DNA from 3 places in the Nonomuraea sp. NPDC050691 genome. Region 1 is predicted to be linked to each of the others. Evidence: riboswitches for the same ligand, from Rfam matches in the RefSeq annotation. Region 1 holds a riboswitch; each other region holds the start of a gene.

Evidence for each region. Region 1 has a riboswitch for cyclic di-AMP ahead of AB0H81_RS39335 (C40 family peptidase). Riboswitches for the same ligand answer to the same signal wherever they lie in the genome.
Region 2: it holds a riboswitch for cyclic di-AMP, as region 1 does, so the genes downstream of both, AB0H81_RS16585 (hypothetical protein) here and AB0H81_RS39335 (C40 family peptidase) in region 1, are expected to answer to the same signal.
Region 3: it holds a riboswitch for cyclic di-AMP, as region 1 does, so the genes downstream of both, AB0H81_RS11070 (hypothetical protein) here and AB0H81_RS39335 (C40 family peptidase) in region 1, are expected to answer to the same signal.

Annotation. Positions count from the first base shown of each region.
Region 1 covers NZ_JBFAIA010000206.1:1,078-8,334, reverse strand. The annotation lists gene AB0H81_RS39355 (response regulator transcription factor) at 1-476, shown strand, start outside; gene AB0H81_RS39350 (phosphotransferase family protein) at 556-1,683, opposite strand; gene AB0H81_RS39345 (NYN domain-containing protein) at 1,824-3,146, shown strand; gene AB0H81_RS39340 (NlpC/P60 family protein) at 3,291-4,244, shown strand; cyclic di-AMP (ydaO/yuaA leader) riboswitch at 4,707-4,866, shown strand; gene AB0H81_RS39335 (C40 family peptidase) at 5,054-5,467, shown strand; gene AB0H81_RS39330 (hypothetical protein) at 5,758-6,636, shown strand; gene AB0H81_RS39325 (M48 family metallopeptidase) at 6,840-7,257, shown strand, end outside.
Region 2 covers NZ_JBFAIA010000036.1:12,065-19,321, reverse strand. The annotation lists gene katG (catalase/peroxidase HPI) at 309-2,585, shown strand; gene AB0H81_RS16585 (hypothetical protein) at 2,691-3,602, opposite strand; cyclic di-AMP (ydaO/yuaA leader) riboswitch at 3,658-3,793, opposite strand; gene galT (galactose-1-phosphate uridylyltransferase) at 3,861-4,940, opposite strand; gene AB0H81_RS16575 (DeoR/GlpR family DNA-binding transcription regulator) at 4,943-5,716, opposite strand; gene AB0H81_RS16570 (TrpB-like pyridoxal phosphate-dependent enzyme) at 5,969-7,257, opposite strand, start outside.
Region 3 covers NZ_JBFAIA010000019.1:20,255-27,511, forward strand. The annotation lists gene AB0H81_RS11040 (DUF4032 domain-containing protein) at 1-45, shown strand, start outside; gene AB0H81_RS11045 (roadblock/LC7 domain-containing protein) at 243-620, shown strand; gene AB0H81_RS11050 (hypothetical protein) at 624-1,730, shown strand; gene AB0H81_RS11055 (roadblock/LC7 domain-containing protein) at 1,727-2,158, shown strand; gene AB0H81_RS11060 (hypothetical protein) at 2,197-2,568, shown strand; gene AB0H81_RS11065 (alpha/beta hydrolase) at 2,604-3,449, opposite strand; gene AB0H81_RS11070 (hypothetical protein) at 3,687-4,556, opposite strand; cyclic di-AMP (ydaO/yuaA leader) riboswitch at 4,746-4,883, opposite strand; gene AB0H81_RS11075 (DUF5302 domain-containing protein) at 5,139-5,339, opposite strand; gene AB0H81_RS11080 (aldo/keto reductase) at 5,428-6,288, opposite strand; gene AB0H81_RS11085 (DUF1232 domain-containing protein) at 6,422-6,820, shown strand; gene AB0H81_RS11090 (VOC family protein) at 6,872-7,252, opposite strand.

The DNA of each region.
Region 1 (7,257 bases):
TCGACGGGCTCACCGCCACCGAGGCGTTGCGCGCGGCCAAGGAACCGCCCGAGGTGGTGGTCCTGACCACGTTCCACGCCGACGCGCAGGTGCTCCGGGCGCTGCGGGCCGGCGCGGCGGGGTTTCTGCTGAAGGACATCGCCCCAGCCGAACTGGTCGGGGCCATCAGGAAGGTGGCCGCCGGCGAGCCGATCCTGTCGCCGATCGTGACCCGGCAGCTCATCAGCCACGTGTCGGGCGGCGGGGCCGGGAGCCGTGCCGGTCGCGCCCGCGCCCTGCTCGACCGGCTGAGCGAGCGCGAGCGGGAGGTGGCGGTGGCCGTCGGCCAGGGCCGGTCCAACGCCGAGATCGGCGCCGACCTCTACATGAGCGTCGCCACGGTCAAGGCGCACGTCTCGCGCATCCTCACCAAGCTGGGGCTGAACAACCGGGTCCAGATCGCCCTGCTCGTCCACGACGCCGCCTCCGCGACCTGAACCGTTGCCTCCCGTTCAACCGCTGCGTCGAGTTGAGCCGCCGCCTCGCTGAGGTGTCGTCCGGTGACACTGCACCCGCTCAGTCCTCGATCATGCGTTCCAGGGTAGTGCGGTGCAGGACGAGGTCGTCGGGGTCGTCCGGCATGGCCTGTTCGCCGAAGTGGATCCGCCGTCGCCACACCCTGGCCATGATCACGCCGTGCCGGAGCGCGGCGTACGTCAGGTGGAAATCCAGGTTCGCGGGCGGATGACCCGTGAGGTCCTGGTACGTCCGGCACACGTCGTCCCGGCGCATGAAGTCCGGCAGCCCCGGCAGGCCCATGGCCTCCGTGAGGTCCTGGAAGAACCGGTGCAGGAAGATCATCCAGGCCAGGTCCAGCTCGCGCGGTCCCACGGCGGCCATCTCCCAGTCCAGCACCGCGACCGGCCGGAAGTCCCGGTACATCACGTTCCCGATGCGGGCGTCGCCCCAGGTCAGGACGTCAGGTCCGGGATCGTCCGGCCAGTGCGCCTCCAGCCAGCCGAAGGCGCGCTCCAGCAGCGGGATCGGGCGGTCCCCGTGCGCCCACGCGTAGTAGGCGTGCTGCGCGTCCACGTGCGCCCGCAGCCCGCCGCCCCCGCCGTAGGACGGGTGCGCCCGCGGTCCGCCGTTCCCGTCGTGCGACGGCTGCGGGCCGGGTCGCGAGAGGACCGACAGCTCCTCCCTCGTGAACGGCGCGTCGTGCAGCGCGGCCAGGAGCCCCACGCTCGCGTCCTGGAGCTCCCGCCGTCGCTCGGGCGGCGCGTCGAGCAGCCAGCCCTCGAACGTGTACGGCATGACGTCCGGCGGCACGTCCCCGTCCTCGCGTTCCATGACGAAGAACGGCGTGCCCAGCGGCCCCGGGTCCGGCTCGAACCACAGCGCCCGCGGAGCCGGGACCCCCGCCCGCTCCCTGGCCAGCCGCATGACCTCGAACTGGGCCTCCAGGTCGTAACGGGGGAAGACGGGCACCGCCTCGGCCGCCGGGGCGAGGCGTGCCACGCAGCGCACCCGCCGTCCCGCCCAGGAGGCGGTGAAGAACAGCGTCTCGCTGGACATGCCGTTCGCCGAGGGCCGCGACAGCTCCGACACCTCCACCGGGCCGCCGGTGCGGCAGGCCAGCCAGGCCGCCACCCGGTCGTGGAGGGCGCGCAGGTCACGGGTCGACGTCCGCATCTCCTCGGCCACGGCGGTCTCCTCGGTCGGTTCGGGTCCCGCACCAGTGGTATACCCCTAGCAAGCGCTTGTCTACGTGGGGCGAGCGTTACGGTCAGGTACGGGGCAGCCGTACCCTTGTCTGAAAGGGCATGTCACGAAGGGACAGTGGGATGAGCTCAGCGGGTGAAGGCCTGTCTCGCCCGCTTCCCGAGCCGGTGCGGCTGAATGTCGTCGACCTGGCAGCCCAGGTCCTCGGCTCGCTCCCGGCTGTGTCCGTCCCACCTCCGTTGCGGGGCATCGCCAAGTTCGACCCGCGTAAGCGCGCCCGGCTCGGCAGCGCTCCCATCGCCGCGCAGCTGGAGAGCGACAAGGAGTTCCGCGAGCTGGTGGCCGAGTCGGTCGCGGCAGGCTGGCCCGAGCTGGTCGCCTCCCTGGTGGACGGCCACGTGCCTCCCGCCGCCGACCCCGTGCTCGTGGCCGCCGCGGCCTACCTCACCCGTCCGCCCGGCTGGGCCGACATGGTGGAGGCGGCCCGCGCCGACCTCGAACGCTCCGCCGTGGCGGCCGAGGGGTCCGAGCGCGAAGAGGTCGTGACGCGCCTGCGTGAGCAGCTCGCCGCCCAGAAGAGCGCCGCCAAGGAGGAGACCGACCGGCTGCGCGAGCAGCTCAAGGCCGCCCGTACGGAGAACTCCGACCTGCGCCGCCGCCTTCACGAGGCGCGCGAGCGGGCCAGGGCGGCGCAGCGGCACGCCGAGGAGATGACGCAGGCCGCCGAGGAGGCGCGCTCGGCGGCCTCGGTGGCGGGCAGCGCCGGCGAGGCCGAGCTGCGGCGGCTGCGCGAGCGGCTGGCCGACGCCGAGAAACAGCTCGAAGCCTCGCGCCGGGCCGCCCGCGAGGGCCGCAGCATCGAGGACGCCCGCGTCCGCGTCCTGCTCGACGCCCTCCAGGACGCCTCCGCCGGGCTGCGCCGCGAGCTGGCCCTGCCCACCATGATCAGCCGGCCCGCCGACTCGGTCGCGGCCGTCACCGGCGAACGTCCGAGCGTGCGCGGCGTGCCCGCCCGCGCGCTGGCCGACGACGATCCGCAGCTGCTCGACCAGCTCCTCGCGCTGCCCCAGGTGCACCTGATCATCGACGGCTACAACGTGACCAAGGCCGGCTACGGCACGCTCACGCTGGCCGACCAGCGCAACCGCCTCATGACCGGGCTCGGCGGGCTCGTCGCGCAGACCCGCGTCGAGGTGACGGTGGTGTTCGACGGGGCCGAGCTGAACGCGCCGGTCCAGGTGGTGGCCCCGCGCGGGGTGCGCGTGCTGTTCAGCGCGCCGGGGGAGATCGCCGACGACCTCATCCGCCAGCTCGTCCGCGCCGAGCCGCCCGGGCGGGCCATCGCCGTGGTGTCCTCCGACCGCGAGGTCGCCGAATCCGTCCGCAGAATGGGCGCCCGCCCCGTACCATCAGGACTGCTGCTGCGCAGGCTGGGCCGCGCGTAAGGCAGCCCGCGCCCGTCGGGCCGCGCTTAAAGCGACGGTAAACGGAATCTGGCGTTTAGGTGAGATCACCCTCGCAACTTCTGTACTATTTCGCCCCAGGTGTGTTCCCTGGGAGGCGACGCTGTGAGGTTGGGCCGAGTGCCGATGGTCGTGGGTCTCGCGGTCGGGTTGATGATCGCGCCGACAGGCGGAGCCCAGGCCGCGCCGAAGCCGACGATCAAGCAGGCGAAGGCCAAGCTCGCCAAGCTCAACGACAAGGCCGACAAGGTCGTCGACCGCTACAACGCGGCGACCGAGAAGCACAAGAAGGCCCAGGCCACCTACGACGAGCTCAACGCGAGCTACCAGCGCAAGCTCGCCACCGTGGCCGACCTGCGCCAGCAGGTCATCTCCATGGCCGTCAACGACTACAAGTACGGCGGCGACGCCGCCGCCGTGCCCGGCGTGATCACCTCTGACGACCCCACGGCCGTCCTCGGCAGCCTCACCCTGGCCGACCAGGTGTCCAAGGAACGCGCGGAGAAGCTCGCCGCCTTCGACCGGGAGAACCGCGGCCTCAAGACCGAGCGCGACAAGGCCGAGACGGCCCTGGCCGCCGCCGACGACGTGCGCGACGCGGTGAAGAAGGAACGCGCCGAGGTCCTCAAGCTCATCGCCCAGCAGAAGAAGCTGCTCGACCGGCTCGGCGCCTACCGGGCGGGCAACCCGAACAGCACCGGCATCAAGTACACCGGCCCGGCCTCGGGCAACGCGGGGGCCGTCCTGAGGTTCGCGTACGCGCAGGTCGGCAAGCCGTACGTGTTCGGCGGCACCGGCCCCGGCGGCTGGGACTGCTCGGGCCTCACCCAGGCCGCCTGGCGCGCGGCCGGCGTCTCCCTGCCGCGGACGACCTGGCAGCAGTGGGCGTGGGGCACCTCGCGCAAGGTCTCGCTGAACGAGCTCCAGCCAGGTGACCTCATCTTCAGCAATGGTCTGGGCCACGTCAGCATCTACGCGGGCAACGGCCAGATCGTTCACGCGCCGCAGACGGGCGACGTGGTCAAGGTCGTCACGCTCTCCTCGTACGGCGGCAGCATCGTGGGCGCCATCCGTCCCTGAGGACCGCCTCGTTCTCGATTCCGGGGGCTTCCGGCTGCGGCTGGGAGCCCCCTTTCGCTGCGCGTGGCGGGGCAGTTTAGCAAGCCTGCCGCTATTCCGTGCCGGTACGGGAGTAAAGAACCGAAACGATCTGTCGCCTTTCATGGTCACGTGGCCTGGCGAGTCGCCCGGTACAAACCTGACAAATGCGACGAAAGCGTCCTGACAGGCCAGTGGTTCGTCAAGTGTGAGCAGAGTCACATTTACGTAACGAATCATGGTGGCAAGCAGGGCTTCATCGTCTTACTGACACCTTATGGCGATCTTTACAGCTTGACGGTGGCTTTGCCGTTCCATGACTTGTCCGCGTAACTTCTGGCGTCGCGGCGAACAAGCCATGGCGTCGCGAGCCAACATCGGTCCTCCCGATGTGGACGAGATAGAGATCCAGCGGTCACCGCCGTAAACATCCGTACTTGTGTCGGCGGTGTCCTGCCGAGTCCGTGCAGCCAGGAGGCACGGAGCCGGGGACCCAGCGATCCCGAACCCGGGATCAGGGGTGAATCGGCGCGCGAGCGCGCCGTAGGGCGACTTCCAGGCCCGAATCCGTCAGCTAACCCGGTAGGCGTTCGTGGAAGATCCAAGGAGAAATCCTGTCTACCTCCTCGCACAACCCCCGTCTGTCCCGTATCGCCCTGAGTGGTGTCGCACTCACCATGACCGTGACGGCCGGAGGTCTGGTCCTCCATGCCCCGGCTGCCCAGGCACAAGGGACGACGAGCACAACGGCCGGCGTTTCCACGGTTTCGGCGGGCACGGCCGCCGCGTCCGTGAAGCAGGCCACCCGTAAGACGGCGAAGGCGTCGAAAGCCGCCCGGCAGCAGGCGAAGGCCCACACGGCCGTCGCCGTGGCGAAGGCCCAGATCGGTGACCCGTACCGCTACGGCGGCACCGGCCCTGGCGCCTTCGACTGCTCCGGCCTCGTCCAGTACGCCTGGAAGAAGGCCGGCGTGAGCATCCCCCGCGTGACGAACAGCCAGTACGCGCGCATCAAGAAGAAGGTCTCCTGGAAGAACCTCCAGCCAGGCGACCTGATGTTCTTCCGGGGACTCGGCCACGTGGGCATGTACATCGGCCACGGCAAGATGGTCCATTCGCCGCGCACAGGCCTGACGGTACGCATCGAGAAGCTCAGCGGATGGCGCAAGTCGTCGTTCGTGGGTGCGGTACGTCCGGGTCTGTAAGCACTCACGAAGACCCCGTCCCGGGTTGGGGACGGGGTCTTCGTGCGTTCACGCGCGCATCGCGGGACATGACCAGGGACCTGTCGGTGAAGAGCGGGGCGCGAACGGGGATCACGGGGCATCGTCGCGTCGCGTCGCGTCGCACCGCACCGCACCGCACCGCGTCGCATCGCGGAAGGGCGGAAGGGCGGAAGGGCGGAAGGGCGGAAGGGCGGGAGCCTGGGGCGGCGGAAGCGCGGAAGTGGGGAAGCGGGGGGCGGCGGGCGGACGGCCCGGTACGATCGGACAGCGTGTCCGCCCGGGTGAGCCGTCGTGCCGTGCTGGCGGGGGTTGCGCCCCTGCTCGCGCTCGCCGCCGCGTCCACTCCCCGCCCTACCGGCACCGAGCTCCAGGACGCCCAGTACGGCCCACCACGGCGCTCCGACACGAAGGTCACGACACCCGGCCACTCCGGCGCCGGCATGGAGGCCGAACCGTGGCCGGGGGAGACTCAGGCCGTGTCGGGCGCGCGGTCCCTCGTGCTGGGGCACCGGGCCGACGCGGCGCTTCTCCGGGACCTGGCTCACCGCGCCGACACCGCCGGCGCGCGTGTCTCCGCCGTTCTCCAGGCCCCCGTGCGGCCCCTCGTGCTCGTGCCCGCCTCCTCGGCCGAGGCCGCGCGGCTGGCCGGCGTCACGGGCGTCGAAGGGCTGGCCGCCATGGCCGACGGAGGGCGGGTCGTCGTCGTGCCCGAGGCGTTCGGCCGGCTCACCGCCGTCGGCCGGGACGTCGTGCTGGCCCACGAGCTCACCCACGTCGCCGCCGGCACCGGCGGGCTGCCACCCTGGCTGTACGAGGGGTTCGCCGACTACGTCGCCTACCGCGACGCCGGCCTGGCCGTGCCGGTGGCCGCCGCCGAGCTGGCCGCTGAGGTGCGGGCCGGGAGGACGCCTGGACATCTACCAGGGGCTGCCGACTTCGCGCCCGGCTCGTCCAGGCTGGCGGCGGTCTATCAGGAGGCGTGGCTCGCGTGCCGGTTCGTCGCCGAGTGGCGCGGAGAGCGGACGCTGGTGAGGCTCTACCGTGATGCAAGGACGCGGGGCGCCGACCGCGCGCTCGCCGCCGCCGGGCTCCCCGCCGCGAGGCTGACGGCGGGCTGGCGCGCGTACGTGCGTGAGAAGCTGGCGTAGGGGGACACGTGACGAAGGACGGGCAGGTGGGGGACACGTTCCCCCCGGCGGACGCGTCCGGCCCGGACGAGCCGCAGGCGAACGTGCCCGGCTCGTCCGTGGGCGGGGGATCGGTGCCCGGCGTCTCTGATGCCTCCGGGGGCAGCGGGGAATCGGTGAGGGGCGTCTCTGGTGCGTCCGGGGGTGGCGGATCGGTGCCTGGCGTGCCTGGTTCGCCCCGGGACGGGGAGCCGGGGCCCGACATGCCCGGGACGGGCACGGGAAGCGGTCAGGCCGCGGCCGGGTGGCGGCAGGCCGGGGTGGTGTGCGCCGTGCTCGGCCTCGCCACCGTGGCCGTCGTGATCGTCACCACGCCCTGGCGGGCGCTGCCCCCTTCCGCGCCGTACGTCGCCCCCGACCCCGCCCGCGACTTCACCCCCGCCCAGATCGCCCGCGCCGCCGCGTTCGACGCCGCCACCACCGCCCCCGGCTACCTGTCGCTGGGCCTGAGCCTGCTCTTCGCGGGACTGCTCGTCCTCACCCCGTTCGGCGCCCGGCTGCTCGGCCGCCTTCGCGGCCCCTGGTGGGTGCGTGTCGTCCTCGGCGTGCTGCTCCTCACCGCGCTGGTCGAGGCGGTGCGCT
Region 2 (7,257 bases), on a different contig from region 1:
CCTGCCCCCCGGCCGGAGCGGCGGGCCGGACGGCAGGGCACGGCCGCTTGGCCGCTCTTTGGAGAGGGCGACTATGTTGACCGTATGGCGTCTGACTTCGAGGCGCGGTCGCGAGCGGTCTCGTCGCGCGTGCCCCGGCTGCGGCCGGCAGTGCCGGCCGCGCGGTTCGATCATGCGCACGCCGGCGACGACACGGTACGAGTCGCGGGTGAGGGACAACCACCCCCATGTCGTGTGCCGCCGTGCGGTGCCATCGCGGACGTCGACTAGACGCATTGCCCAGTGATCCGGCAGTTCGGAGGAAGCAGATGAGCGACACTCAGAACAACGGCCCCGCCAGCGCGCAGGGCGTGGACCAGAAGGCGGCGGGCGGCTGCCCGGTCGCCGATGACTCGGTGACCGCGCATGGCAGCGAGAGCGAGAACCCGGCCATCGACTCGCCGACTCCGAAGACCGGCGTTCGTCCGCGCACGAACCGCGACTGGTGGCCCAACCAGCTCGACCTCTCGGTGTTGCGCGCGCACTCGTCGAAGGGCAACCCGCTGGCGGAGGGCTTCAGCTACGCCAAGGAGTTCGAGAAGCTCGACGTCGAGGCACTCAAGCAGGACATCATCGAGGTGCTCACCACCTCGCAGGACTGGTGGCCGGCCGACTTCGGCCACTACGGCGGACTCATGATCCGGATGAGCTGGCACGCCGCGGGCACCTATCGGATCCACGACGGTCGCGGCGGGGCCGGCGACGGCGCCCAGCGTTTCGCCCCGCTGAACAGCTGGCCCGACAACGCCAACCTCGACAAGGCCCGCCGGCTGCTGTGGCCGGTCAAGCAGAAGTACGGTCAGAAGATCTCGTGGGCCGACCTGCTCGTGCTGGCCGGCAACGTCGCCCTGGAGTCGATGGGTTTCGAGACCTTCGGATTCGGCTTCGGCCGCGAGGACGTCTGGGAGCCGGAGGAGATCTTCTGGGGGCCGGAGGACGCCTGGCTCGGTGACGAGCGCTACGTCACCGACAAGGAGATGGCGCCGAACTTCGGCGCGACCGAGATGGGTCTCATCTACGTCAACCCGGAGGGGCCCCGCGGCAACGCGGACCCGGCCGCGGCGGCGCATTTCATCCGCGAGACCTTCGGACGGATGGCGATGAACGACGAGGAGACCGTCGCTCTCATCGCCGGCGGGCACACGTTCGGCAAGACCCACGGCGCCGGCATCGCGGACGACCATGTGGGGCCGGAGCCCGAGGCCGCGCCGCTGGAGGCGCAGGGGCTGGGCTGGCTGAGCAGATACGGCACCGGCAAGGGCGCTGACACGATCACCAGCGGTCTCGAGGTGACGTGGACCGATCGGCCGACGCAGTGGAGCAGCCGGTTCTTCGAGATCCTCTTCGGCTACGAGTGGGAGCTCACCACGAGCCCCGGCGGCGCCAAGCAGTGGGTCGCGAAGGACGCCGAGGCGATCATCCCGGACGCCCACGACCCGTCGAAGAAGCACAAGCCGACGATGCTCACGACCGACTTGTCGCTGCGCGTCGACCCGACGTACCAGAAGATCTCTCTCCGCTTCATGGAGAACCCCGACGAGTTCGCGTTGGCCTTCGCCAAGGCCTGGTACAAGCTGCTGCACCGCGACATGGGTCCGGTCAGCCGCTTCCTCGGGCCGTGGGTCGCCGAGCCCCAGCTGTGGCAGGACCCGGTGCCGGCCGTCGACCACGAACTCGTGGGTGACGCCGACGTCGCCTCTCTCAAGGCGAAGGTCCTGGAGTCCGGCCTCACGACCGCTCAGCTGGTCTCCACCGCCTGGGCCTCCGCCGCGAGCTTCCGGTCCACCGACAAGCGCGGCGGCGCCAACGGCGCCCGGATCCGTCTCGAGCCGCAGCGCGGCTGGGAGGTCAACCAGCCCGAGCAGCTCGCGCCGGTCCTGGACACGCTCGAGAGCATCCAGCGCGAGTTCAACGAGGCCGGCGGCGCGAAGATCTCGCTCGCCGACCTGATCGTGCTGGCCGGCTCGGCCGCCGTCGAGAAGGCGGCGGGCGAGGCCGGCGTGGCGGTGACGGTGCCGTTCCGCCCGGGCCGCACCGACGCCACTCAGGAGCAGACCGACGTCGAGTCCTTCCGGGTGCTCGAGCCGCGGGCCGACGGGTTCCGCAACTACCTGCGTTCCGGCGAGAAGACCCAGCCGGAGGTGCTGCTCGTCGATCGTGCCTACATGCTCAACCTGACCCCGCCGGAGATGACCGTCCTGATCGGCGGCCTGCGTTCCCTCGGGGCCAACGTCGGCGGCACCAAGCACGGCGTCCTCACCGACCGGCCCGGCGTGCTGACCAACGACTTCTTCACCAACCTGCTCTCGCCGGGCACCCGGTGGAAGGCGTCGGACTCCGAGGAGCACGTGTACGAGATCCGTGACGTGGCCACCGATGAGGTGAAGTGGACCGCTACCGCGGTCGACCTCATCTTCGGCTCCAACTCCCAGCTGCGAGCCCTCGCGGAGGTCTACGCCAGCCAGGACGCCCGCGAGAAGTTCGTGACCGACTTCGTCGCGGCCTGGACCAAGGTCATGGAACTCGACCGGTTCGACCTCGCCTGACCCTTCTCCACCCGACGAGCGCCGAGCCCGGCCGATCACGATGGATCGGCCGGGCTCGTCCGCCATGGGTCCGGTCACCGGCGGCCGCGGGTACGGCCGGGTGGTTCAGTTCATCGAGATGTGCACGTGGTCGAAGTGGTTCTCGGTGATGCTGCCGCGGTCCGACATGGCCCTCCAGCCGGAGCCCATGTTGATGCGCTGCTGCCAGATCACGTACTTCACCCCGAGCTTGGCCCTGTTCTCCAGCGCCCAGGCGGCGACGCGGTCGCCGAGGGCCTTGTTGGCCGCGCTGGGCATGGTGCCGCCCGTGCTCATCATGAAGTCGCACGCCCGGCCCAGCGGGTGCTCGCCGCTCGCCCCCGAGCGGAAGCAGCCGACGGTGAACGGCAGGGAGAAGTTCTTCTCGATCAGCTCGCGCATCGCCCGGGTGCGGGGCGTGATGTTGTCGGACCCCGAGGGCAGCTGGGGCGCCCAGGTGCCGTCGGAGCGGCGGCCGGTGCTGACCGGGACGAGGTCCTTGAGCTTCTTCTCGATGGCGTCGATGACGTCCTGGGCCTCGTCGCGCCGCTTGGCCACGTCCGCCGTCTCGGTGCGGATGCGGGCGGCCAGCGCGGTGGCCTCCTCGGCCGCCTTCCTCTTCTCGTCGCGGGCCTTGGCGACGTTCCGCACGACCGCCTGCTGCTCGGCGATCATCTGCTCCACGACGGCCGCGCCGGTGGCGTTGCCGGGGAACGCGAAGCCGAGCACGGCCGGGTCGCCGCTCTGGTAGCGCATCTGGGCGATCTGGGCGACCCGGGTCTCCGCCGAGGTGACCGCCTGCTCGGCGGCGGACAGCCGCTTGCCGGCCGTCTCGGCGGCCTGCTGGGCCTCGGCCAGCTCGACCCGCTTGAGGTTGTAGCTCTCGATGAGCTTGTCGACCTTGTCGTTCAGTTCCTTCAGCTCGGCGCGCAGCTCGGCCTCGCTGGGCTTGGGGGCCGCGGTCGCGGTGGCCGCGCCGAAGGCGACGGTGGCGATCACGAGGCCGATGACGAAATTGATGGCAAAGCGCGTGGGGGACGCGGGCGCCACTGAGGATTCCTCTCCCTCTGCCGACCGGGTTAGCTGACGGGTTCGGGATGGGAGGTCCCTACCACGGACGTGGATTCACCCCAGGTACGGTGGGTCCCCGGCTTCCGGGCGACGCGCCCGGGATTAGGCGTGTCCCGGCCGCGACGACCGGGACAAAAGGGATGCTAGTGGTAAAAACGCAGTAATGCGACTCCAAGCGGAGATCAATCAGTGATCTACCTGTGATCGGAGCAGGCGCGCCGCCTCCTCGGGCAGCACGTCGTTGACGAACGCGCCCATCGCCGACTCCGACCCCGCCAGGTACTTCAGCTTGCCCGGCGCCCGCCGGATGCTGAACAGCTCCAGATGCAGGTACCCCAGCTCGCGCTCCTGCCGTACCGGAGCCTGGTGCCAGGCCGAGACGTACGGCATGGCGACGCCGAACATCCCGTCGAGCGCCCGCAGAACCGAGGTGTAGAGCGGCGCGAAGGCGGCGCGCTCCTCCTGTGTCAGCGCGGCGAGGTCCGGGACCTGCCGGTGCGGGTAGACGTGCACCTCGTACGGCCAGCGCGCCGCGGCCGGCACGAACGCCGTCCACAGCTCGTTGGCGGCCACCACCCGCGTCCCGGCGGCGCGCTCGGCCGCCAGCACGTCCGCGAACAGGTTGCCTCCGTGCCGGGCCGCGTGCCGCGCGGCGGCGCCGAGCTGGAGCCGCGTGCGGGGCGTGACGTACGGGTAGGCGTAGATCTGGCCGTGCGGGTGGGTCAGCGTGATGCCGATCTCCTCGCCGCGGTTCTCGAAGCAGAAGACCTGCTCCACGCCGTCGATCGCGGACAGCTCCGCCGTGCGGTCGGCCCAGGCCTCCATCACCAGCTCGACCTGCGCGTCGGACAGCCGGGAGAACGACGAGGAGTGCTCCGAGGTGAAGCACACCACCTCACACCTCCCCACGCCCGGACGAACCTCGCTCAGACCCCCCACATCCCGATATGTCCCGAGATTCATGGAGAACGAGGGGAAGCGGTTCTCGAAGACCACCACGTCGTAGTCGTGCGCCGGGATCTCCGAGGCTCGCGTGTCCGAGGACGGGCACAGCGGGCACTCGTCCGCCGGCGGCATGAACGTGCGCGTCTGCCGGTGCCCCGCGACCGCGATCCACTCCTCGGTCAGCGGGTCGTAACGCAGCTCGGACGCCACCGGACGCGGATCGAGCGGCCGGCGGTCGATCGCGCTCCGGTCGGCGTCGTCCCTCCGGTCGAAGTAGATCAGCTCCCGGCCGTCGGCCAGTTGGGTGATGGTGCGCTTCACGGCTACCCCTCAGCGATGATCAGTTGCCCGGCCCGTTCGGCCAGTTCGTTACGTGCGTCCTCGGGCAGCCCCGCGTCGGTGATGACGACGTCGGCCTCGGCCAGCTCGGCGATCGTGCTGATGCCGACCGTGTTCCACTTCGTGTGGTCGGCGGGGACCACCAGCCGGTGCGCCGCGGCCACCAGCTCCCTGTCGGTCTCCGCCTCCAGCAGGTTCGGCGTGGTGAACCCCGCCCGCACGCTCATGCCGTGCACCCCGAGGAACAGCGTGTCCACGTGCAGCCTGCGGATCGCGGCCACCGCGACCGGCCCCACCAGCGCGTCGGACGGGGTGCGCACGCCCCCGGTGAGCACGACCGTGCGGTCGGGACGCGGGGTGCGGTGGAAGACGTCGGCCACGGGCACCGAGTTCGTGATGACCGTCAGCTCCGGCACGCCCGTCAGATGGTGGGCCAGCGCCCACGTCGTGGTGCCCGCCGACAGCGCCACCGCGGTGCCCGGCCGTACGAGCTCGGCCGCGGCGCGCGCGATGGCCTCCTTCTCCTGCTGCTGGCGGGCCGACTTGGCGGTGAAGCCAGGCTCCTCCGTGGAGCCCTGGTCGAGGGCCGTCGCGCCGCCGTGGACCTTGGCCAGCAGGCCGCGCTCGGCGAGGACCTCCAGGTCGCGGCGGATCGTCATGTCGGAGACGCCGAGCTCGCGCACGAGGTCGGCCACCCGGACGCCGCCGCTGCTGCGCACGCGCTCCAGGATCGTCTGCTGCCGCTGCTGTGCGAGCACGCCCGCTCCTTCCAACAGATTCCACCAAATTATGACATGGCGGTGTTGGGGAATGTTGACCAGCCTCACTCTTGTGCCGCGAGCGGCGCCGGGAGACGTTGGAGACGCACGCGCACACCGCCCCGGCACGAGGAGGCCCGCATGGCCAAGCGCGCACGCAAGAGCAAGGGACGCAAGAAGAAGAAGGCCAACCACGGCAAGCGCCCCACGGCACGCTGACGCCCGCCCGGCTGGTGGGCCGCACGGGCCCCGTCAGCCGGGAAGGCGGGCCAGCGCCTCGTCGATGCGCTCCTGCGGCAACGCGAAGTCCTCCATCGCCCCCGCCAGATAACGGTCGTAGGCGGCGAGGTCGAAATGGCCGTGACCGCACAGCGCCGTGAGGATCACCTTCGCCTGGCCGCTCTCCTTGCAGCGCAGCGCCTCGGCGATGGTCTCCGCCAGCGCGTGCGTCGGCTCGGGCGCGGGGACGATCCCCTCGGTACGGGCGAAGCGGACACCGGCTTCGAAGCACTCGATCTGCGACTTGCTGACCGCCTCGAACATGCCCAGCTCGTACATGTGAGACAGCAGCGGCGACATGCCGTGATAGCGCAGGCCGCCCGCGTGGATCGGGTCCGGCACGAAGTCGTGGCCCAGCGTGTGCATCTTGAGCAGCGGGGTGAACCCGGCGGTGTCGCCGAAGTCGTAGGCGTACACGCCGCGCGTGAACGACGGGCAGGCGGCCGGTTCGACGGCCCGGATCACCGGGTCGATGCGGCCGGCCAGCTTCTCCCGCAGGAACGGGAACACCAGCCCCGCGAAGTTGGAGCCGCCGCCGGTGCAGCCGATGATCACGTCGGGCGTCTCGCCGTCGAGCTGCCGCAGCGCCTCCTCCCCGATCACCGTCTGGTGCAGCAGCACGTGGTTGAGCACCGAGCCGAGCGCGTACCTGACGTCCTCGCCCGAACCGGCCACCTCGACCGCCTCGCTGATCGCGATGCCCAGGCTGCCGGTCGAGCCGGGCGCGTCGGCCAGTACCCTCGCCCCCGCCTTGGTGACGGTCGACGGGCTGGGGTGCACCGTCGCGCCGTACACCCGCATGAGCGAGCGGCGGTACGGCTTCTGGTCGTAGGAGGCCCGCACCATCCAGACCTCGCACTCCAGCCCGAACTGCGCGCACGCGAACGCCAACGCGCTGCCCCACTGGCCGGCGCCGGTCTCGGTGGTCAGCTTCCGCACGCCCTCGCGGGCGTTGTAGTACGCCTGCGGCACGGCGGTGTTCGGCTTGTGCGACCCGGCGGGGGAGCCGCCCTCGTACTTGTAGTAGATCCGGGCCGGGGTGCCGAGCGACTTCTCCAGCCGGCGCGCCCGCAGCAGCGGTGTCGGCCGCCACAGCCGGTAGACGTCCAGCACCTCCTGGGGGACGGCGACGAACCGCTCGCCGCTCACCTCCTGGCCGATCAGCTCCATCGGGAACAGCGGCGCGAGATCGCCGGGACCCACGGGCCGCCGGGTCGCCGGATGCAGCGGCGGCGGAGGCGGCGCGGGCAGGTCCGGCACGA
Region 3 (7,257 bases), on a different contig from region 1:
CCCCCGGAGGGGCTCGCGGACGATCTCGACGGGGAACTCGGCTGATCCTCTGACCTGCGGAAAGGCGAAGGATATTCGTCTAAGTCACCCTCAATACGGATAACTCGGAGAAAGCTGCGCCCCGGTGGGGTTTTTCTTCTTCCGCGCCGTATAGCTTTCGTACCGCTGCCATCCGGCTCCGCTCCGTGACACCCGTGCGCTCCTACGCTGTCCCAGTCTTCAAGACGGCGAGGGGAGGATCCGTGCTCGGACTGGACGACTGCCTGACCGAGGTCATGGCCATACCGGGGGCACTGGACGCCATGCTGCTGGACCAGACCAGCGGCATGGCGGTGGCCGCCAGCGGGGCGCCCACGGGCGTGGACACCGAGCGCTCCGCCGCCGCCCTGACCGAGACGCTGCGCGCCACCATGGACGGCCTGGCGCGCTCGTGTCCCGGCGACACCGTCCGCATCGACGACATGCTCGTCACCACGGACCGCGGCCACCACCTGCTCAGGCTCATGGAGACGGTGTTCGAGGGGCCGCTCGTCATCTACGTCCGCCTCGACCTGGAGCGCTCGAACCTGGCGCTCGCGCGCCACCGCCTGCGGGACATCTCCGGCCGGTTGCTGGCGTGACCGATGGCGACCCTCGACACGCTGCTGGCGAGTCTCACGAACGACCGCCCCACCGGCGCCCTGCGCGTCGGCCGAGTCGGCACCGTCTTCCTCGACGAGGGGCGGGTCACGTACATGGAGTGCGCCCAGACGCCCGGCGTCGAGCGGCTGCTGACCGCGCGCGGCCGGATGCCCGAGGCCGCGCTGCGCCGCATCCAGGCGGACGGCGGCTGCGAGCGCCTGCTCGCCGAAGGAGCCGTGACGCTCGGGGAGCTGCAGTTCTGCGTGCTGGGCGCCGTGCTGGACGCCGCGTTCTTCCTGCTGCCGGCCACGGGGACGCGGCCGAAGTTCCGGCCCGGCGAGCGGCACTGGCTGGGCGGGCGGTGGTACTTCGAGGTGTCGGGGCTCGTGCGGGAGTGCGCCCGCCGCCGGGCCCAGCTCGCCCGGATCTGGCCGTCCGCCGACGTGGACACCGCCCCGGTACGACCGGCGTCCCGGCTGTCCGGGCAGGGCGTGACGCTCACCGCCGTCCAGTGGGAGATCGTCACCCGCGCCGACGAGGAGGCGACGCCGCTCGACCTGGCGCGACGGCTGGGCCGGTCGGGGTACTCGGTGCTGCTGGCCGTACGGCGGCTGGCCGCGTCCGGCCTGCTCGCGCCCCCCGACCCCGCCGGCGCCTCGCCCGAGGCCGGCGGCGGGGGCGGGGGCGGGGCCACGCTGCCCAAGCGCGCACGCGGCGGCGGACGGCGGGCCCGCCCCTCCACCCAGACCCTGGATCCGGCGGATGCGCCGCCTCAGCCGCCGGATCCGGCCTTGTCGCCCGCGGACGCAGCCTCGCCCGTGGATGCAGCCCCGCCCGTGGATCCGGCCCGGCGCGCGAAACAGGCCCTGCCCGCGAATCAGGACCGCCCGCCCGCGCCCGGGCCGCTCGCGGCGCCGGCCGGACCGCCGCCCCTCCTCCCGGAGGCTGCCGACGCTGCGGATGCGGCGGACGCGGCGGGTGCGACGGGCCCGGCGGGCGCGCTCGACCCGTCCGGCCCGGCGCGATCCCTCGGCCCGGCCGTGACGGCGGACCCGAGGGACCTGGCCTTGCTCATGCGGCTGAAGAAGGCCCTGGAGGAGCTGGCATGAGGTTCCCCCCACTCACCGTCGTGAGACTGCCCTCGCTGAGAAGGAGGCCGCCGGTGGAGCTGCACGACGAGGTGCTCAAGGAGATGGTGCTCCTGCGGGAGCGCACCCCGGACATCAGCGGCAGCGTCGCCTGCACGGTCGACGGGCTCGCCGTCGCCTGCGACCCCACGGTCGGCGACGGCGAGCGGACGGCCGCGCTCACCGCCGCCCTGCTCGCGATGAGCAGGCGCATGCTCTCCATGTCCGGGAGGGGCGATCTGGAGGAGACGCTCATCTCGGGCACGGCCGGGTTCGCCGCGTTCTACGCCGCGGGCCCCACCATCGTCCTCACAGTCCTGGCCCAGCCCGGCACGAACCTCGGGCTGCTCCGGCTGGAGGGCCGCAAGACGGCGGCCGCCGTGGCCGCCATCGCAGCACGGATGCGATGACCGACCCCAGGGAAATCACCACAGAACGGAGAAGTGACATGGCCAGCATGGACGTCTCGCTCAAAGAGATGATGACGATCGACGGCGCCATCGGGGCGGCGGTCGTCGACCACGGCAGCGGCATGACGCTGGGCGCGCTCGGCGGCTCCAAGGACCTGGACCTCCAGGTCGCGGGCGCCGGCAACACCGAGGTGGTCAAGGCCAAGCTGCGCACGATGGACTCGCTCGGCCTCAAGGACGCGATCGAGGACATTCTCATCACGCTCGGCTCGCAGTACCACATCATCCGGCCCGTCAGCGGGCGCGGCGGCAAGGGCCTGTTCCTCTACCTCGCCCTGGACCGGGGTCGGGCCAACCTGGCGATGGCCAGGCACCAGCTGCGCTCCATCGAGGAGAAGCTGGACGTCTAGCCACGCGTGGCCGGACGTGCCCTGGACGGCGGCGGTCAGCCGGCGGTCAGCCGGGTGATGGCGGCGACGAGGTGCGGCCAGAGCGGGCGCGGCAGGTCGTGGCCCATGCCGGGGAAGGTCAGCAGCCTGGCCCCGGGGATGGCCTCGGCGGTGGCCAGGCCACCGGCGAGGGGGACGAGCTGGTCGGCCTCGCCGTGGACCACGAGCGCCGGCACGCCGAGCCCGCGCAGTCCCTCGGTACGGTCGCCCGAGGCCATGATGGCGGCGAGCTGGCGCGCGGTGCCCGCCGGGTCGAAGCAGCGGTCGAAGGCGCGACCGGCGACGTCCGCGATGCGCGCCCGGTCCGGCTCGAAGCCGGGTGAGCCGATCACGGCCCAGGCCGCCTGGGACCGCGCGATCGCCTCCTCGCGCCCGGCGGGCGGCGTGGCCAGCAGCACCGCCCTCGCCGCGGGCGTGGGAGGGGCGGCCTGCGGGCCGGGCGTGGACATGATGGAGGTGAGGCTGAGGACCCGGCCGGGATGCCGGATGGCCAGCGCCTGGGCGATCATGCCGCCCATCGAGGCGCCCACCACGTGGGCGGCGGCCCACCCGAGCGCGTCCATCAGCCCCGCCGCGTCGTCGGCCATGTCGTCCAGCAGGTACGGCGGGGCGCCGCCGAGCCGCGGCTGGCCGTACTCGCGCAGGTGCGTGGACAGGCCCGCGTCGCGGTTGTCGAAGCGGACGACGTGGTGCCCCTGCTCGGCGAGGAGGAGGCAGAACGCGTCGTCCCAGTGGATGAGCTGGGCGCCCAGGCCCATGACCAGGAGGAGGGGGCGGGCACCGGGAGTGCCGAAGCTCTCGTAGGCGATCTCGATGCCGTTGACCTTAACGCGCGCGATCACGTCCAACAGAATGACATTCGGACCGCAACGGGGTAAAGGGCCCGGAAAGGCGTCACCCCGCCCCGGAACCGCCGGGGCGGCGGCGGTCCGGAGCGGGGTGACAAGGGGCCTGGATGGAGAGGCAGGCAGGCCCCTTGGGTAGGGCCGGACCGGACGGGGTGGCGTCCGGACCCGGCCGCATGGTCGGGGTGCCGGCCGGCGTGCCGTCTGGGGGGACGGCGGCCGGTCCGGCGGGGGTCAGCTCTTGACGAGCAGCTTGCGCAGGCGGTCGCGGCCGAGGTACGCGCCGCCGCCGACCGCGGCCACGCCCATCAGGGCGAGGCCGGCCGAGGTGCTCAGGCCCTGGTCGCCGGAGCCGGCGTCGCCGGCCTCGGCGGTCTTGACGGTCTCGGCGGTGGTGCCGCGGGAGGTGTGCTCGGAGGCGGTCACCACACCGGCGTCGTCCTTGCCGGCCTTGTCGCTCTTGTCGCTCTTGTTGTTCTTGGAGACGGAGGCCGCCTCACCGGCGGAGCCGGCGCCGGACTCCTCCGGAGCGGTGGACTTGTCCTCGGCGAGCAGCGGCGGCTTGGCCGGGTTGGCGTCGACGCGGCGCCAGGCGCCGGAGGCGAAGGAGACGGGGAGGTTCTTCTTGCCCGGGCCGCTGCCCCACTTGGTGATGACGTAGCTCACCTTGATGTGGCCCTGGCCGCCGACGCCGTCCACGCCGAGCGTCTCGGAGTTGAAGCGGCCGCCGGTGAGCTGGGCGAAGGTCTTGGCGTCGAGGTCGAGCATGACGCCGCTGCTGGAGGGCACACCCGGGCCACGGTCGCCGACGAAGAACGGGGCCTTCTTGCCCTTGTAGACGACGTAGCCCTCGGTCATGAGGGGCCAGCTCGGGCTGGCGGCCAGGCCCTTCTGCATGGGCTTGCCGCTGGCCGGCAGGCCGGTGTCGCCGGCGCGGCCGGAGGAGTCGTCCCAGAAGTAGGACGCCGTGGTGGCGCCCTTGAGGAGGACCTTCTGGTCGTCGTCGGTGTCGGCGTGCGCCGCGGTGCCGGCGCCGATGGTGAGTGCGCCGAGTACGGCCGCCGTCAGAAGGCTGAAAGAACGCATGCCAAGTCGTGCGGACATGTGTTGGAAGAGTCCTTTGCGTGGGGTACAGGAGGGCGCGCTCGCTCAGATGGGGGCGTAGCCGGGCAGAAGTGCCAACGGGCGCTACGCGGGAGCGCGAGGGAAGGTAAATCAGGGGGAAGGGGGGATGCCGCTCAGGCGGCCGGTGTCACTGCCCCGTCCGGGGGTACGCGGTAGCGCATCGAAGTCTTGTCCTCTCCATCTCGCCTACCGGGTTAGCTGACGGGTTCGGGCGTGGAGATGCCCTACCGGCCCGGGTCGGGCCGGATTCACCCCAGAGGTTGGTTCCCCGGTTCCCGCGGGAGCGGGATTCGGCGCCGGTCAGCCGCCGCTTCCTGGCGAAGGGCTAGGTCACTGGCCGGTAACAGGTTCGACTCTAGCGAGCGAACCGGACAATAGCAAAGGAAACCCCATAAATCGGGTGAAGATCTACCTTTCAGGCAAAGAAATGGAGGGGTACGGCATGCCGTACCCCTCCAGAAAACCAGCTTTCAGCGCGTGCTCAGGACGCGTGTCCGCCCAGGACGCGTCGACCTCCGGACACGTGCCTGCTCAGGACGCGCGCCGCCCGCTCAGGACGCGTCAGCCTCCACTCTTGCGGCGGAAGGAGCGCTTGCTGGCGGCCGGCCCGTGAGCACCGTGGATCTTGGAAGCGTCGCCGCCCTTGCCACCAGCGCCCGAATCGGCCTGCCGGGCACGCTTGCGCTCCAAGGCCTCCCGGAACTTGCGCTTCAACTCGTCCTCGGGAGTTTCGCTGGCTTCCGGCTCCGGTGTTTCCGTCATGAGGACCTCCTGGTGTTGGGGACGTTCAAAGCTTCGCACGCCCGTACCCGCCGTGCGAAACCGGCCGACCGCGTCAGCGCCGGACGGGTCAGCCGTTCAGCAGCCTGAGCTCCTCGGAGGTCAGCACAAGATCGGCCGCCGCCACCGAGTCGAGGATGCTCTCCGGCCGGCTCGCCCCGGGGATGGGGATCACGACCGGGCCGCGGGCCAGCTCCCAGGCCAGGCAGACCCGCTGCGGCGACACCCCGCGGCCCTCGGCCACCTTGGCGAACGCCTCGTACTCGCCGCCGAGCCGCCCCGCCGCGCTGATCCCGCCCAGCGGCGACCACGGCAGGAACGCCACTCCCAGCTCCTCGCACACGTCCACCTCCGGCTCGGAGGAGCGGAAGGCGGGCGAGTACTGGTTCTGCACGCTCGCCAGCCGGCCGCCCAGGATGTCGTAGGCCGTCCTGATCTGGCTGGGGTCGGCGTTGGAGATCCCGGCCATCCGGATCTTGCCGGCGTCGAGCAGGTCGCGCAGCGCGCCGATCGTCTCCGCGTACGGCACGGACGGATCGGGCCGGTGGTGCTGGTAGAGCCCGATCGCCTCCACACCCAGGGCCTTGAGGGACCGCTCGCACGCCTCGACCAGGTACGACGGCCGGCCGTCGACGGCCCAGCCGCCCCCGGGAACGCGGGTGTGGCCGCCCTTGGTCGCCACCAGCACCGCGTCCCGGTCGCCGCCCCAGCTCGCCAGCGCCTTGGCGACCAGCCGCTCGTTGTGCCCGACCTGGTCGTGGGCGGGGGTGTAGGCGTCGGCCGTGTCGATCAGCGTCACGCCGGCGTCCAGGGCCGCGTGGATCGTCCGGATCGACTGATCCTCGTCGGGCATGTGTCCCGCCACCGACATGGGCATCGCGCCGAGACCGATGGAACTGACGGTGGTCTGTCCGAGTGGTCGCGTGTTCATGTCCACATCCTCCTCTCGTGCCGATCGAAAGAGGAAGGCGCCCTTACCGGTGCGGGTCGCGCCGGCCGCGCCGACCGTAAAGTGGAGCCGTACCGGAGGGGCACGAGGGAACGGAAACGAGGTCGGGAACGCCGTGCGGGGCTGGCTGATCGGGCTCGCCGTCACCGTCGTGTGCGTGGCGGCCACCTGGGGCGTGCTCTTCCTCCTGGCGAGGCGACTGCCGCCCGGCCCGATGCGGGATCTGGCCGCCTTCATCCCCGACTGCCTGACCACCATCCGCAGGCTCCGCCGCCACCCCGCCGTGCCGCGCCGCGCCAGGGTCGCCATCATGATCGCAGGCGTGTGGGTGGCCAGCCCGATCGACCTGATCCCGGAGTTCCTGCCCGTCATCGGCCCGCTCGACGACATCGTGGTGGTCGCCCTGGCGCTGCGGTACGCGGCCCGGCAGGTCCCGCGCGAGGTCCTGCTGGAGGCCTGGCCGGGCGAGCCACGCCTGCTCCTCCGCCTGCTCGGCGACCCCCGCCCCCGCTGAGTGCGCCCGCACCCCCGCTTGTGGGAGTCAGTCCTGAGAAGGGGAAGGAACCTACGCGTCCAGCCTCAGCCGCAGCAGGCAGAACTCGTTGCCCTCCGGGTCGGCCAGCACGTGCCAGGACTCCTCGCCGGTCTGCCCCACGTCCGCCCGCCGGGCTCCCGCAGCCAGCAGCCTCTCCAGCTCGGCCTCCTGGTCGCGGTCGGTCGCGTTCACGTCGATGTGCAGCCGGAGCTTGCCGCCCTTCGGATCCTCGGACGGGTTCAACACGAGGGTCGGCTGGAGCCCGCCGAACCCCGTCTTCTCCGGCCCGATCTCCACGCTCCCGTCGTCGTCCCGGTTGAGCACCACGTATCCCAGCACCTCACACCAGAACGCCGCCAGGCTCTCCGGATCGCGGCAATCCAGCACCAACTCACTGATACGACACGCCATGTGCC